DNA from 2 places in the Comamonas aquatilis genome. Region 2 is predicted to be linked to the other one. Evidence: riboswitches for the same ligand, from Rfam matches in the RefSeq annotation. Region 2 holds a riboswitch; the other holds the start of a gene.
What was found. Region 2 has a riboswitch for glycine ahead of ACNAZA_RS14930 (trimeric intracellular cation channel family protein). Riboswitches for the same ligand answer to the same signal wherever they lie in the genome.
Positions count from the first base shown of each region.

Region 1: linked by a shared signal. The riboswitch ahead of gcvT (glycine cleavage system aminomethyltransferase GcvT) and the one ahead of ACNAZA_RS14930 (trimeric intracellular cation channel family protein) in region 2 are both predicted to bind glycine.

Region 1 covers NZ_CBCSIW010000002.1:325,319-332,747, forward strand. Annotated here, with positions in the region: gene ACNAZA_RS04490 (sulfite exporter TauE/SafE family protein) at 1-231, opposite strand, end outside; gene gcvP (aminomethyl-transferring glycine dehydrogenase) at 332-3,235, opposite strand; gene gcvH (glycine cleavage system protein GcvH) at 3,325-3,699, opposite strand; gene gcvT (glycine cleavage system aminomethyltransferase GcvT) at 3,830-4,963, opposite strand; glycine riboswitch at 5,044-5,148, opposite strand; glycine riboswitch at 5,174-5,289, opposite strand; gene ACNAZA_RS04510 (Lrp/AsnC family transcriptional regulator) at 5,723-6,178, shown strand; gene ACNAZA_RS04515 (amino acid permease) at 6,305-7,429, opposite strand, start outside.
Region 2 covers NZ_CBCSIW010000013.1:14,206-21,634, reverse strand. Annotated here, with positions in the region: gene mnmC1 (FAD-dependent 5-carboxymethylaminomethyl-2-thiouridine(34) oxidoreductase MnmC1) at 1-1,714, opposite strand, end outside; gene ACNAZA_RS14930 (trimeric intracellular cation channel family protein) at 1,724-2,389, opposite strand; glycine riboswitch at 2,442-2,557, opposite strand; glycine riboswitch at 2,587-2,691, opposite strand; gene ACNAZA_RS14925 (GlcG/HbpS family heme-binding protein) at 2,779-3,273, opposite strand; gene ACNAZA_RS14920 (response regulator transcription factor) at 3,383-3,970, opposite strand; gene ACNAZA_RS14915 (sensor histidine kinase) at 3,967-5,538, opposite strand; gene ygfZ (CAF17-like 4Fe-4S cluster assembly/insertion protein YgfZ) at 5,632-6,588, opposite strand; gene mltG (endolytic transglycosylase MltG) at 6,635-7,429, shown strand, end outside.

The DNA.
Region 1 (7,429 bases), on a different contig from region 2:
CAGCCCGCCCAGCAGGAAAGGCCACAGCGCTCTCCAGCCAAACCCACGGCGCACGCTGAAGGCCTGAATGATCTGGCCGGTGAGTCCGCCAAACACGGCAAGCACGGCGGCCAAGGTCGGCTCCAGCGTCCAGGCCCAGAGCGCCATGGCAGTCATGCTGTAGCCGAAGCCGGACAGGCCTTGCACAAAGCCGGCCAATGCAGCGCCGATGATGATGACTATGATTTCCATAGCTTATAGCGTATATCCGGTAAAGGCTGCTGCAGGTTTTAGCATGAAAAACGGCCCGCATGGGCCGTTCTTTGGGTGAAAGCGTAATGCGTTCAGGTCATCAAGACTCGTAGTCTTCCACGGGCACGCAGCTGCAAAACAGGTTGCGATCGCCATAGACATTGTCCACGCGGCCTATGGGGCTCCAGTACTTGTTGCGGCGCAAGGCCGGCACCGGGTAGGCGGCCAGCTCGCGGCTGTAAGGGCGGCTCCACTCGCCGCTCAGCAGTGCTTCGGCCGTGTGGGGGGCGTTCTTGAGCGGGTTGTCGTCCTGGGGCAGGCGGCCGTCTTCAATCTGGCGGATTTCCTCGCGGATGGCGATCATCGCGTCAATGAAGCGCTCCAGCTCGAACAGGCTTTCGCTCTCGGTGGGCTCCACCATCAGCGTGTTGGGCACCGGGAAGGACAGCGTGGGTGCGTGAAAGCCGTAGTCGATCAGGCGCTTGGCCACGTCCTCGGCCATCACGCCGCTGCTTTCCTTGAGGCTGCGCAAATCCAGAATGCACTCGTGTGCCACATGGCCGTTGGCCGAGGCGTACAGCGTGGGGAAGTGATCCCGCAGGCGCGTGCTGATGTAGTTGGCGCTCAAGATCGCGGTTTCCGTCGCCGCCTTCAGACCGGACTCGCCCATCATGCGGATATACATCCAGCTGATAGGCAAGACTGCGGCATTGCCCAGCGGGGCCGCGCTGATGGCACCCACCTTGCGAGCGTCACCCGCCGTGGCATGGCCGGGCAGGAAAGGCACCAGATCTTCGACCACGCAGACCGGGCCCACGCCGGGGCCGCCACCGCCGTGAGGAATACAGAAGGTCTTGTGCAGATTCAGGTGGCTGACGTCGCCGCCGAACTCGCCGGGGGCCGCTACGCCGACCAGGGCATTCATATTGGCGCCGTCCACATAGACGCGGCCGCCGTGGCTGTGCACCAGCTCGCACAGCTCTTTGACCTGGGTCTCGAACACGCCATGCGTGCTGGGGTAGGTGATCATGATGCAGGACAGATTGGCGCTGTGCTGCTCGCATTTGGCCCTGAGATCGTCCATGTCCACATTGCCCTGCTCGTCGCAGTGGGTGACCACGACTTGCAGGCCCACCATTTGCGCGCTGGCCGGATTGGTGCCGTGGGCGCTGCTGGGAATCAGGCAGATGTTGCGGTGGGCCTCGCCACGGGACTCATGAAAGGCCTTGATGGCCAAGAGACCCGCGTATTCACCCTGGCTGCCCGCATTGGGCTGCAGGCTGATGCCCGCATAGCCCGTGGCCTGGCATAGCCAATCGCGCAGCTGCTGATCCAGCTCGGCATAGCCTTGCAGCTGGCTGGCGGGCGCAAACGGGTGCATGTTGGCGAACTCTGGCCAGGTGATGGGAATCATCTCGCTGGTGGCGTTGAGCTTCATGGTGCACGAGCCCAGTGGGATCATGGAGCGGTCCAGTGCCAGATCCTTGTCACTCAGGCTGCGGATATAGCGCAGCATGGCGGTTTCGGAATGGTGGGTGTTGAAGACCGGGTGCGTCAGATAGGGGCTGGTGCGCAGCTGCGATTCGGGAATCAGCGAGGGCCGGCCCTCGTCCATGGCCGCGATGCTGGGCAGGGGCTGGCCGTCCTTGGCGAAAATGCTCCAGATCAGTTCCACATCGGCGCGGGTCGTGGTCTCGTCCAGGCTGATGCAAAGATACTCATCCCAGGCTTTTCGGAGGTTTACGCCCTTGGATACTGCGCGGGCAGCTATGGAATTCGTAGCTTCCTTGGTGTGCAGGCTCAAGGTGTCGAACGCGGTGTCATGGTGGGTGGCCGCATAGCCCAGCTGCGCCAGGCCGCGGCTCAGAATGGCCGTGTAGCGCGCCACGCGCTGGGCGATGCGCTTGAGTCCTTCAGGGCCGTGGTAGACGGCATACATGCTGGCGATGACGGCGGGCAGCACCTGGGCCGTGCAGATGTTGGAAGTGGCTTTTTCGCGACGGATATGCTGCTCGCGCGTCTGCAAGGCCAGGCGGTAGGCGGGCTTGCCGTGCACATCCACGCTCACGCCGACCAGGCGGCCAGGCAGGGAGCGCTTGAATTCATCGCGGCAGGCCATGAAGGCGGCGTGCGGGCCGCCGGCACCCATGGGCATACCAAAGCGCTGGCTGTTGCCCACCACGATGTCCGCGCCCCATTCGCCGGGCGGCGTCAGCAGGGTCAGGGCCAGCAGATCGGTGGCGACGATGGCGGCCGCCTGTTTGGCGTGGATGGCTTCCACATCGGCTTTCCAGTCCGCAATCCAGCCGCTGGATGCTGGGTACTGGATGACGGCGGCGAACAAATCACCGGCCAGCGCCGCTTCCCATTCCTGCTGGCTGTTGGCGATCAGCACTTCGATGCCGATTGGCGCTGCGCGGGTCTGTATGACTTCAATGGTCTGCGGATGCAGATCACCGGCCAGCACGATGCGCTGGCTCTTGGACTTGACCGAGCGCCTGGCCAGGGTCATGGCTTCGGCGGCGGCCGTGGCTTCGTCCAGCATGGAGGCATTGGCAATCGGCATGCCGGTCAGATCGCAGACCATGGTCTGGAAGTTGACCAACGCTTCCATGCGGCCCTGGGAAATTTCGGCCTGGTAGGGGGTGTAGGCCGTGTACCAGGCGGGGTTCTCCAGAATATTGCGCAGGATGACGCCCGGCGTATGCGTGCCGTAATAGCCTTGGCCGATAAAGCTTTTGAGCACCTGGTTCTTGCCGGCGATGACCTTGAGCTCGGCCAGTGCAGCGGCTTCGGTGACGGGAGCCGGCAAATCCATGGGTTTGGCACGCGCAATGGCGCGCGGCACGATGGAGTTGATCAGCGCGGCACGTGAGGCCTCGCCAATCACGGAAAGCATCAGCGCTTCATCCGCGGCATCTATGCCTATGTGGCGGGGAATGAATTCACCGGGATTTTCCAGCGCTTCAAGGCTGGCAACGGGAGCGGGGGGCGACATCAGCATGGGAGGGACCTGTTCTCAAATACTGTGACTGACTGGGGGCGCAGGCAGAAAGAAAAACGGCCTTCGCAAAAGCGAAGGCCGTGGAAAAATCAATTGCTGGCAGCGAAGTCGTTATAGGCCGTCTCTTCCATCAGGCCTTCGAGCTCGCTGACATCGCTCATCTTCACCTTGAAGAACCAGCCGCTGTTCAAAGGGTCGCTGTTGGCCAGGGCGGGGTCGTCGCGCAGGGCTTCGTTGACTTCCACGATTTCGCCGGTCACGGGCATGTAGACATCGGCGGCGGCCTTGACGGATTCGACCACGCCAGCCACATCGCCAGCCTTGAAGGTGGACCCCACGGCGGGCAGGTCCACAAAGACCACGTCGCCCAGCGCATCCTGTGCGTGGACGGTGATGCCGACGATGGCTGCATTGGTGTCAGCCGTGTTGATCCATTCGTGTTCTTTGGAATATTTGATGCTCATGGAAAGCTCCAGATGGTGAATTCAGGGAAATCTGTGTTTTGAGAAAGGTCCAGCGCGCACTTTAGCGGCGTTCTGAGCACCGCCGGATGAATTGGCCTGCTCAAACAAGAGGCCGGGCCACGGCAGCGGTTCAGCCTCGGTAATAGTTCGTGGGCACAAACGGCGTGGCCGTGACCTTCATGGGCACGGGCTTGCCGCGCACCATGGCGAAGATCTCGGTATCCAGCGCCGCATAGTCGGGCTGCACATAGGCCAGCGCCACGGGCTGGTTGAGCGTGGGGCTGAGCAGGCCGCTGGTGATATGGCCGATATGCTGGCCGTCCATGTTCTCCAGCACCGCAGGCTCGCGCACGGGAATGCGCTCCAAGGCCAGCAGACCTACGCGCTTGCGCTGGAGCTGCTGCGGATTCTGTAGCTGTTCCAGCACGATGGAAGCACCGGGAAAACCGCCTTCACGCGCACCGCCGCTGCGGCGCACTTTTTGTATGGCCCAGTTCAGCGCCGCTTCCACCGGCGTGGTGGTTGTGTCTATATCGTTGCCGTAGAGGCAAAGACCGGCTTCCAGTCGCAGCGAGTTGCGTGCGCCCAGACCTATGGGGGCGACTTCGGACTGGGCCAGCAGCGTTTGGGCCAGGGCTTCGGCGCCGCCTGCAGGCACGGAAATTTCAAAGCCGTCCTCGCCGGTGTAGCCGCTGCGCGTGATGTAGAGCGCATGGCCTTGCCAGTCAAAATGGCCGCCGGTCATGAAGACCAGCTGGCTCACGCCGGATATCAGGCGCGCCAGCACCGTGACGGCCTGCGGGCCTTGCAGGGCCAGCAAAGCCTGATCGGGCAGGGGAATCACCTCGCAGCGCTGGCCTATGCGCGCCTGGATATGGGCGATGTCGGCCTGCTTGCAGGCACCGTTGACGATGACAAACAAATCGTCACCGCGGTTGACGAACATCAGATCGTCCAGAATGCCGCCTTGGTCATTGAGCAGCAGGCCGTAGCGCTGTTTGTGCACGCCGAGGTCTTGCACGTCCACGGGCATCAGCGTTTCCAGGGCGGCGGCAGCGTCGGCACCGCGCAGCAGCAGCTGGCCCATATGGGACACGTCAAACAGGCCGGCGGCCTTGCGGGTGTGCAGATGCTCGGCCATCAGCCCCTGGGGGTACTGCACGGGCATGGAATAGCCGGCAAAAGCCACCATGCGGGCGCCTAGCTGCTGGTGCAGGGCGAACAAAGGGGTGTGGCGCAGAGGTTGGTTGTCGGCGGCAGTCAAGGGGCAAGCTCCGGTGGTGAAACCAAATGAGTTGCCATGCCCGGCAATTGCAATAGATATCGCATTGCCTGGCGTGGCGGTCTTGCCCTGCTGTCCGCTTTACCTGAGAGATTCACTGCACGCGGGTGCAGCTTGCTCCTTCGGTGGGTGCTGCAAGCGCAGCACCTCTCTCCAGCAAGGAACGCTGTGGGCTGAGCTTCGCTCGCCCGTCAGCGCTTGTCAGTCCTTTTGCCTGAGCGTTCGGGTGCTGCATAAAGGCAGAGCCTGCGCCTTCGGCGGTGCGTTGCGGGTCAAACCCCGTGGGCACTCTCTCCTGACAGCAGGCATTCTAGCCGCCAGTTATTGCGTTGCAACATGGGGTTTGCGCGGGTTTGTACGAGGGTCGTGCATGCCGATCCGGCGGCGCTGGTTGCGAGATATGCGCATAAAAATCGCTTGAACTCCAATGAATAAAGGCGCAAGAAGCTATCAATTGCATAGTCTTCTCCGCGCTTTGCAACGCGGCCCAGAATGCGACAGGCCGCGCCACTGCGGATAAGTGGTGCGGCCTGGAACGGGTTCCGGTGGCGGATCAGACAATCTGGCGCTGACGGTAAACAGCGGGATCACTTGAATGGCTTTGCTGCGTTGGTGAACGCCGCTTCCATGGACTCAACTATGCATGTTGCAGTGCAGAAAAAGCTGCTTTGTTTTCTGCAGATATCGCTTTGCTACAGAAAATTTTGCTGCCAATGCTTAAAAAGCGATAAATTCAAGGCCATGGACACTTTGGATAAAAAGATTCTTGCTGCTTTGCAAGCCAATGCGCGGGCCAGCCTGCAGGAAATCGGCGCCGCCGTGGGCTTGAGCGCCTCTCCCTGCTGGGCACGCATCAAGAAAATGGAAGAAGCCGGCGTGATCGAGGGCTATACCGTGCGGCTCAATCCCCAGGCGCTGGGCCTGGCCGATTCGGTGCTGGTGATGGTGACGCTGGACAGTCACTCCGACAACACGCTGGAGAAATTCGGCGAAGTGCTGGCCACGATTCCCGAAGTGGTGGAGGCGCATCTGGTCTCGGGCGAATACGACTATCTGCTGCGCATTGTCGTCAAGGACACGCGTGACTACGAGCGTCTGCTGCGCGAGAAGCTCTACAAGATCAAGGGCATACGCCACAGCCAGTCCAGCTTTGTGCTGCGCACGCTGAAGCGGGCGGATTTGCCGCTGGGGGTCTGAAACCAAAGCCGCAACGCTTGGCGCGTTCTCTGCACCTTGCAGTCATGCGTCCGGAGGCTGGCAAAGCCGGCAAGAAAAAAGGCAGCGCCGTTGCCGGAGCTGCCTTGCTGCATGAAGGAGGCTGAATTAGCGCAGACCTTGCACGTCCATGTCTTTGTACTTCACGATGCGTGTGCCTTTGACCAGCTTGTAGCCCCACCAGATGATGAGGAACAGAGGCAGGCCGATATAGGTGGCAATCGCGCCCACCCAGTCGATCTTGTCGCTGAGGAAGTTCTCGTAGTTCTGGCCCAGGGTGATGATCAGGCACAGCACAAAGGCAAACACCGGGCCGAAGGGGAAGGCCGCTGCACGGTAGGGCAACTGGTTGAGGTCGAAGCCCTGTGCTTCGCAGCCCTTGCGAAAGCGGTAGTGGCTCACAGCAATACCGAGCCAGGCCACAAAGCCGCACATGCCCGAGAGATTGAGCAGCCAGATATAGACCGCCTTGGGGCTGAAGACATTGGTCAAAAAGCACAGGGCCGCGATCACCGTGGTGGCCAGCAAAGCCAGCACCGGCACGCCGCGTGCATTGACCTTGGCAAACATCTTGGGCGCCATGCCTTGGGTGGCCAGGGCATAAAGCATGCGGGTGGAGGCATACATGCCCGAGTTGCCGGCCGACAGCACCGAGGTCAGCACCACGGCATTCATGACGGCAGCTGCCGACAGCAGGCCGGCGCGTTCGAACACCAAGGTGAAGGGGCTGACGGCGATATCGCCCAGGTTGTTGCGCAGCAGCTTGGGATCGGTATAGGGGATCAGCAGACCGATGATCAGGATGGCGAAGACATAGAACAGCAAAATGCGCCAGAACACCTTGCGCACGGCGCGCGGCACGTTCTTGGCCGGGTCTTCGGATTCACCGGCGGCAATGCCGATCAGCTCCGTGCCCTGGAAGGAAAAGCCCACCACCATGGCCACGCCGATCAGCGCGGCAAAGCCGCCGACAAAGGGTGCGTCACCGGCGGTGAAATTGGCGATACCGCCCCAGAGGCCGTCGGGCGAGCCGCCTTGCATAATGCCGAAGATCATCATCACGCCCACGGCGATGAAGACCAGCACGGTGGCGACCTTTATGGCCGCAAACCAGAACTCGGATTCACCAAAGCCTCTGGCCGACAAGGCGTTGAGGCCGAACATCAGGGCCAGGAACAGGGCGCTCCAGATAAAGCCGTCGATGCCGGGGAACCAGTAGGCCATCACCAGCTG
Region 2 (7,429 bases):
TGCCCTGAAGTTCTACAGGTCCGACCACGGGAATGCGGTCGTAGGCAGCGCAGCGCACGCGAGCCCAGGTGGGGGGCAGGGTCTCGGCGGCAAAGAAACCACCCAGCGCCAGCCGGCACTCGGGTAGCAAGGCGGCCAGCTTTTCGCCGTTGCTGGCATGGGCGTCCCGCTGCTCGGCCTGGGTGGGCGGTAACGCGGTGATATCGCGCTCGAAGGTGGAGCCCATGATCCATTGCCGCTGGCCCTGGGCATTCGGAAAATCCGGCACCAGATTGCCGTGGCCGTTGACCGGGAAGGGCGGCATGGCTGTCCGCGTTTGCACCGTGTGAGCGGCCATGCTGACCTGGCCGCGAATCGGCGTTATCTCCCAGGCCCCGGATTGCAGGCCGCTGGCTTGCAGCAAGGCCGTGCTGGCCGGGCCCAAAGCCACCACTACCATCTCGGCCTGGGCCAGCGTCTTGCCCTCGGCGTCCACGGCCGTCCAGAGTGCATCGTCGGTCTGTGCGAGCCTGGCGACCGGCGCATTGCCTTGCCAGCGAATGCCCGCTGCCTTTAACAAGGCCTTGACCAGTTGCGCGGGCCTGACCCAGCCCGCCTGCTCATGCCATAGGGCATGGCTGGCAGCGGGCAGGTGGGCGGCCTCCAGTTGTTCGGGCGTGGCCGGGCAGCTCCATTGCAGGCCGGCCTGCGACTGCGGCGCTGCGGCATCCAGCCACTGCGGCGGCAGGTTCACGGGCTCATGCAGATCGTGCTCCAGCACGCCGCTATGCTCCCAGTCCACTCCCTGCTCCAGCCTATGTGCCTGGCTCAGTTGCTCCAATATCTGTAGCGTGGTGCGCACGCCGCTTCTGGATAGGCGCGATAAAACACTGTCATCTGGCGAGACATGGGGGCAAAACAGGCCTGCGGGCAGGCCCGAGGCGCCGGCGGCGGGCTCATCGGCGGCATCCAGCACGCTGACCTGCCAGCCGCGCCGCGCAAGGCTGGAGGCCGCAGCCGCACCGGCCAGGCCTGCGCCTATGACCAGGCAGCGCCCGGGCGCTGCCACCGGCTGCGGCAGGCCTTCGTCCTTGTGGCGTGGCTCCCAACGGGGGTTATAGCGGGCTTGCAGCGTTTGGGCTGTGCTGTGTCTGTGGATGTCAAAACCCAGCTTGGTCAGTTGCTCGCGTAGCGTGGGGTCTTCATGGCGTTCGCCCAGCGCCAGCATGCTGCCACGGCGGCAATGCCGGGCCAGATTTTTCAAGGCTTCGGGGCTGGAGAAAGCGTCAGCTTGGCTGAGCAGCAGGCTGTCTGCAGTGAGCGGCTGCTTGCGCAGCGTGTTGTGCATATCGCCTACATGCAGCGTCAGCAGCACCCGGCCGTCTTCAAACGACAGGCGGTGCACACCCGGCAGCAGCCCCCAGCATTGGGCGCCCAGTTGTAGGGCCAGCGGGTGCAGCGCTTCGTCAGCAGCGGCTTGGGACAGGGCGCCCAGTATCTCCTCGGCGGAAGGGGGCTGGGCACTGAGGCCAATGAAGTGCAGCAGGCGCGGGGCTTGCGCATCGGCTTTCCAGGCGGCCCAGATGCGCAGAAAGTTCAGGCTACAGCCAAAACCGGTCTCCAGCACGCGCCATTGCCGGGCTTGGGCCCAGGCTGCAGGCAGGCCGCAGCCGGCCAGAAGCTGGTCGGCAGAAAGAAGGGCGCCGTCCGGCTGCTGTGGATGAAGATAGGGCACGCTTGAAGCTTATTCCCAGCGCTGCTGATAGGAGAACACCGGCAGACGCCATTTGAAGCGTATGGCGGCCAGGCGAAAGGCCAGGCCGCCGGCAAAGCACACGATGGTGCTGATACTGGGGCTGACATCCAGAGCGCGCAGACCCAGGAACATCAGGCACACGGCCAGGGAGACGCTGGCGTACAGCTCGCGGCGGAAGACCACGGGCACCTGGTTGCAGAGCACGTCGCGCAAAATGCCGCCGCTGATGCCGGTGATCATGCCGGCCATGATGACGACGATGGTGGGGTAGCCCAACTCCAGCGCGGTGTTGGAGCCAATCAGCGAGAAGGCGATCAAACCCATGGCGTCCAGCAGCAAAAACACCTGCTTCAGGCGGTGCATATGGCGGGCGATGAGCGTGGTCAGCAGGCCAAAGGAAATGACCAGATATACATATTCGGGGTGCTGCGTCCAGCCTATGGGATAGTGGCCCAGCACCATGTCGCGGATGGTGCCGCCGCCCAGGGCGGTGACAAAAGCGATGACGACCACGCCGAAGATATCCATATTGCGCCGGCCCGCAGCCAGTGCGCCGGACATGGCTTCGGCCGTGATGGCCACCAGATAGATCACCAGCATGACGGTGAAGTTGCTGGCCTGGAACGAGTCCAGCAAGGAAACAGAAGGAAGCATGACAGCCCTGATGGGTTAAACCAGCCATTCACCGCAGCGGAATGTCTGGCGTGCCTCTCCCGCTGTCCTTTGTACCTGAGAGTTGCGCGCGCCAGTCTTGCATGGCGCACTTGCCCCTTCGGTGAGCCTGCAGCATAGGGCTGCGGGCTGCTCTCCAGTTGGCGAATTCATGCAGCCGGTTTATTTGGGCTGCACTGTCTTGACCTGCGGTACGGGGTGCCTGAGCGATTATGGGAGTTTGCGCCTTCGGCGGAGGCATGGCGCTAGGTGTGGCGCCTGCCTCGCTCTCCCGCAGGAAAGCCGTGATTCTAGCCAGTTGAGCGGGTGCTCAAACGCAAAAAAGCCAAGGCCTGGGGCCTTGGCTTATGGAGTTAGCAGGCCGCAGCGGCTTATTGCAGCTGATCTTTCAAGGCCGCCAGGGCTTTTTGTGCGCAGGCCTCGTCCAGATGGCCGCCGGGCGCGCCGGCCACGCCGATGGCGCCAATGACCTCATTGCCCGCCTTGATGGGCACGCCGCCGGCCAGCACCAGAAAGCCGGGGATTTGCGCCAGACCGGCGGCATCGGGGTTGGATTGAATCGTCTTGGCCATGCCGCTGGTCGGGTTGCGCGACGATGCCGAGGTGAAAGCCTTGGCGGTGGCGGCCTTGGGCGTGTGGGCGCCGGCGCCATCGGCGCGGGACAGGGCCAGCAGCACGCCGGCGCGGTCCACCACGGCAGCGGTCACGTTATGGCCGTCGGCGCTGCAGGCGGTCACGGTTTGCTGGGCCAGTTGGGCTGCGGTGGCCGAGGCAATGGAGCGGGTGCTGACCGTGGCGGCCGCAGAGGCGGCGCCGCAGGCCAGGGTGCTCAGGGCGAAGAGGGCAAAAGTGCTCAGGCGATTCATGTCAGGGCTCCAGGGGTTGAAAGCAATGACTGAACTGTAGGAACCCGGGCGCTTGGCGCCTATTCGCAAGCCAACGGACGGCTCTCGGTAGTTTTACCGAGGGTGGGCCTCAGCTGCGGGCCGCGGCAGACAGCAGCAGCCGGGTCTGCTCGGCCACGGAGCCCGTGCCCAGCTTTTCGGCCAGCTTGGCGCGGTGGGTGTCCACGGTGCGTACGGAGATATCCAGTGCAGCCGCGATCTCCTTGCTGCCCAGGCCCTTGGTGATCAGCTCCAGCACCTCGCGTTCGCGCTCGGTCAGCACCTGCAGGTGGTGGCGGGCCTCGTTGCGCTCGGCCTGCCGGGCCAGCGTGGCCTGGGCGCTCCTGATGGCCTCCAGCAGGGTCTGCTCCTCTATGGGTTTGGTCAGAAAGTCGGTGACGCCGGCCTTGAAGGCGCGGCGGCAGGAGTGCAGATCGCCATGGCCGGTGATGACGATGGCGGGCCAGTCCACGCCTTGGGCACGCAACTGCTCGTAAAGCTGCAGGCCGGACATCAGCGGCATGCGCAAGTCCATGATCAGCACGCCGGGTTGGCTGCGGTCCAGATGGGCCAGGCAATCGGCCGGCGAGGCAAAACAGCTTACGTTCAGGTCGTAGGTCTGCAGCAGCAGGTGCAAGGCCTCGCGCACCGAGGCGTCGTCGTCTATCAGGTAAATCATGGAATGGGGTTTTCCGGGGCGGAGCCTGTGGTCGCCAGGGGCAGGGTCAGCACAAAGCAGGCACCTGGCCAGGCAGTGCTCGGGCCGGCGCTGGCGGGTGGCAGATATTGCAGCTGGCCGCCCATGCGTTCCATCAGCGTGGCACACAGCGGCAGGCCCAGGCCCATGCCGCCGCTCTTGGTGGTGAAGAAGGGGTCGAAAATATGCTGGGCCGTGGCGGCGTCTATGCCGGGGCCGTTGTCCCGCACCATGAGACTGACTTGTTGGCCGTCGGCTCGCTGCGCTATCTGTATGGCGGGTTCATCCACCGAGCTCTGCGACAGCGCTTCCAGCGCATTGCGCACCAGGTTGTGCAGCACCTGCTCCAGTGCCACGGGGTCGGCCCAAACACTGCAATCTGCCTGCGCCGGCTCCCATAGCAGTTGGACGCCGGCTTCTCTTGCCGGGCCCTCCAGCAGCAAAAGAGTCTGGGCCACGGCCTGGGACAGATCCAGGCGCTGGGCCTGACTGGGCGTGTTGCTGATGTAGCTGCGCATGCGGCCCAGAATGGCCCCGGCGCGGCGGGCCTCGCGCACATTGGCCTGCAGGGCGCTGGTCAGCAGCTCGCTCTTGCCCAGCTCCTGGGCGCGCAGGGCGGCCTGGCTCTGGCTGAGCAGGGCGGTCACGGGCTGGGCCAGCTCATGGGCAATGCCTGAAGCCATCTCGCCCATGCCGTTGACGCGGGAGGCGTGGGCTAGCTGTGCCTCGTTGGCCAGCAACTGGGCGCGCTGCAGGTGACGGCGTGCCTGCTGGCGGCTTTTCCAGACCAGGGCGCCTAGCCATACCAGCAGCAGGCTGAGTGCGGCGCTGAGCAGCAGGCGCGGCCAGCCCAGCAGAGGCTGGGCCTGGGTCAGCAACTGCACCTGCAGGGGCTGGCCATAGCCTTGCAAGGTAAATCGGCCTATGGGCTGGTAAGTGTGGGTGTCGGTACTCTGTCCCTGGGGCTGCAGCAAAGGCTGTCCGTCGAGGTCGATGCGCAAGCCGGTATGGGGCGGCAGAGTGTCGGCCTCCAGCAAATGGGCGGAATCAATGCGCATGCACAACCAGCCTACGGGTGCTGCTATTTTTTTGAGTAGCAGATAGCGCCCGCGCTGAGCGCTGTCCGGCAGGCTGTCGCTTTCGCCGGGACGCAGCGGTGCCACGGTGCGGGCCGCTGCCGGGCTGCGGCAATCGTCCGAGGTGGGGCTTAAGGCATCACTCTGGGCGGAAGGGTCGGTCGCCACCAGCTCGATCCGCTCTATGCGCGGGTACATCAGCTCGATGGAACGGGCCACCTGCCACATGGCTGTCGGCTGGCCGTTGGGATTCTGGAGCGGGGCCAGTGTGGCCAGCGCCGTGAGGTGGGCCTTGTGCTGGGCGATTTTTTCCAGCATCTGGCGCTGCACGGCCTCGGTCAGCTGCAACTGCTGGAGTTGCTGCTCTGTGCGCTCCTGCCACCACTGAAAGCCCGAGGTCAGCAAAAATACCAGCAGCCAGGCCAGGACGAGCCAAGGCTTGGCGGAGCTAACAAAAATGCGGGGGACTGGCATGGCCGCAGTGTACAAAGCCCAAAGCCGTTCTCTGCAAAGCAAAACGCGCCCCAAAGAGCGCCATGCCAAACCGGGTGGACAAGATGGACGGTTCTAGATGTCCGCCAGCAGTTCGTAGGGCAGGGGCAGGACCTGCAGCGCAGCGCCAGCCGTGGCATCGGCCGCATGGCCTTCGTTGAGGGCTGCGTGGGCAAACAGGTCGTTGCGCGAGGCCGAGGCAATTTGCATGGAGACAATCGCATCCCAGCCGCCCAGAGGCGAAGCGGCTGCCTGGACCACGGTGCCCGTGGCCTGCTCCAGATCTTCGGGCGAAAAAACCTCCTGGCCCACGCTCAGTGCGGTATCGGCATGAACCAGATAGGCGCGGCGCTTGAGCGTGCCGCGAAACTGGCTGCGGGCCACGATTTCCTGGCCGGGGTAGCAGCCTTTCTTGAAGTTCACGCCGCCCACCGACTCGTAATTGAGCATCTGGGGTACAAAAGCATCGACCACGGGGGCCGAGAGCGTGGCCACGGCGCTTTGCACCGTGCCCCACAGCCACAGGGCTTCGGGCAGCGTCTCGCCCGCAGGCTCTGGCGTGCCCGCCGGGGCCAGCCACAGGGCACGGGCCTGGCCGGCTGCTGGGTACAGAGCGATCACCGAGGCAGGGCCCACGTCCTTGCGATCCCAGGGACGGGCTGCGGGCATGAGGGCCTCGGCGGCCGTGCCCGAGAGGCCGTAGAGCGAGAATTCGCCCGTGGCATCGCTGAGCTTGCACTTGGCGCGCAGCACAAACATGGAGAGACGCTTGAGCGTGGGCGCCAGCAGGCTGCGGTCGCAGACCAGCAGGATTTCGTCCTGGCTGCGCTTGAAGCCCACAAAGCTGGCCAGCATGCGGCCCTTGGCGGTGCAAAAAGCGGCCAGGCGCGCGTGCTGCATATCCAGCAGGGCAAAGTCGTTGGTCAGCTGGCCGTGCAGGAAACTGGCTGCGTCTTCGCCTACGGCGCGGATGACACCCAGATGGGAAATGGCGGTAATGCCGTTCAGGGACGGCGTCGATGGCAGGGTCATGGCTGAATTATGATCGGCGCTAGTAACTTATGAATGGATCAAGGTTGTGCGTGCTGTTTTTCGTGCACTGATGGTTTTGTTGCTGCTGGCCGTGTTGGCCGGCGGCGCTGCATGGTGGTGGCTGCATCAGCCCATGACCATGACGGCCAAGACGCTGGAGCTGGAGATCGAGCCCGGAACGCGTCCGCGCGCCGTGGCGCAGCGGGTGGCGGATGCCGGTGTGCAGGTCGACCCGCAGCTGCTGTATCTCTGGTTTCGCCTCTCGGGCCAGGACCGGGCCATCAAGGCCGGCAACTATGAGCTCGAGCAGGGGCTGACGCCTTATGTGCTGCTGCAAAAGCTGGCGCGCGGCGAGGCCAGCCAAAGTGCGGTGACGCTGGTGGAAGGCTGGAACTGGCGCCAGGTGCGCCAGGCGCTGCAGCGCGAAGCCACGTTGAAGCAGGACAGCAGCGAGCTTTCGGACGAGGAACTGATGAAATTGCTGGGCCGCGAAGGCGTGGCACCCGAGGGCCGTTTCTTCCCGGATACCTATACCTTCTCCAAAGGCAGCTCCGATGTGCAAGTGCTGCACCGGGCGCTGCACGCCATGGATAGGCATCTGGCCGATGCCTGGGCCATGCGCGCCGCCAACACCCCGCTCAAATCGCCCGACGAGGCCTTGATACTGGCCAGCATTGTGGAAAAAGAAACCGGCCGTGCCTCGGACCGGGCCCAGATTGCCGGCGTCTTCACGAATCGTTTGCGCATAGGCATGCTGCTGCAGACTGATCCCACGGTTATTTACGGTCTGGGTGCCGCGTTTGACGGCAATTTGCGCAAGCGCGATCTGCAGGCCGACACG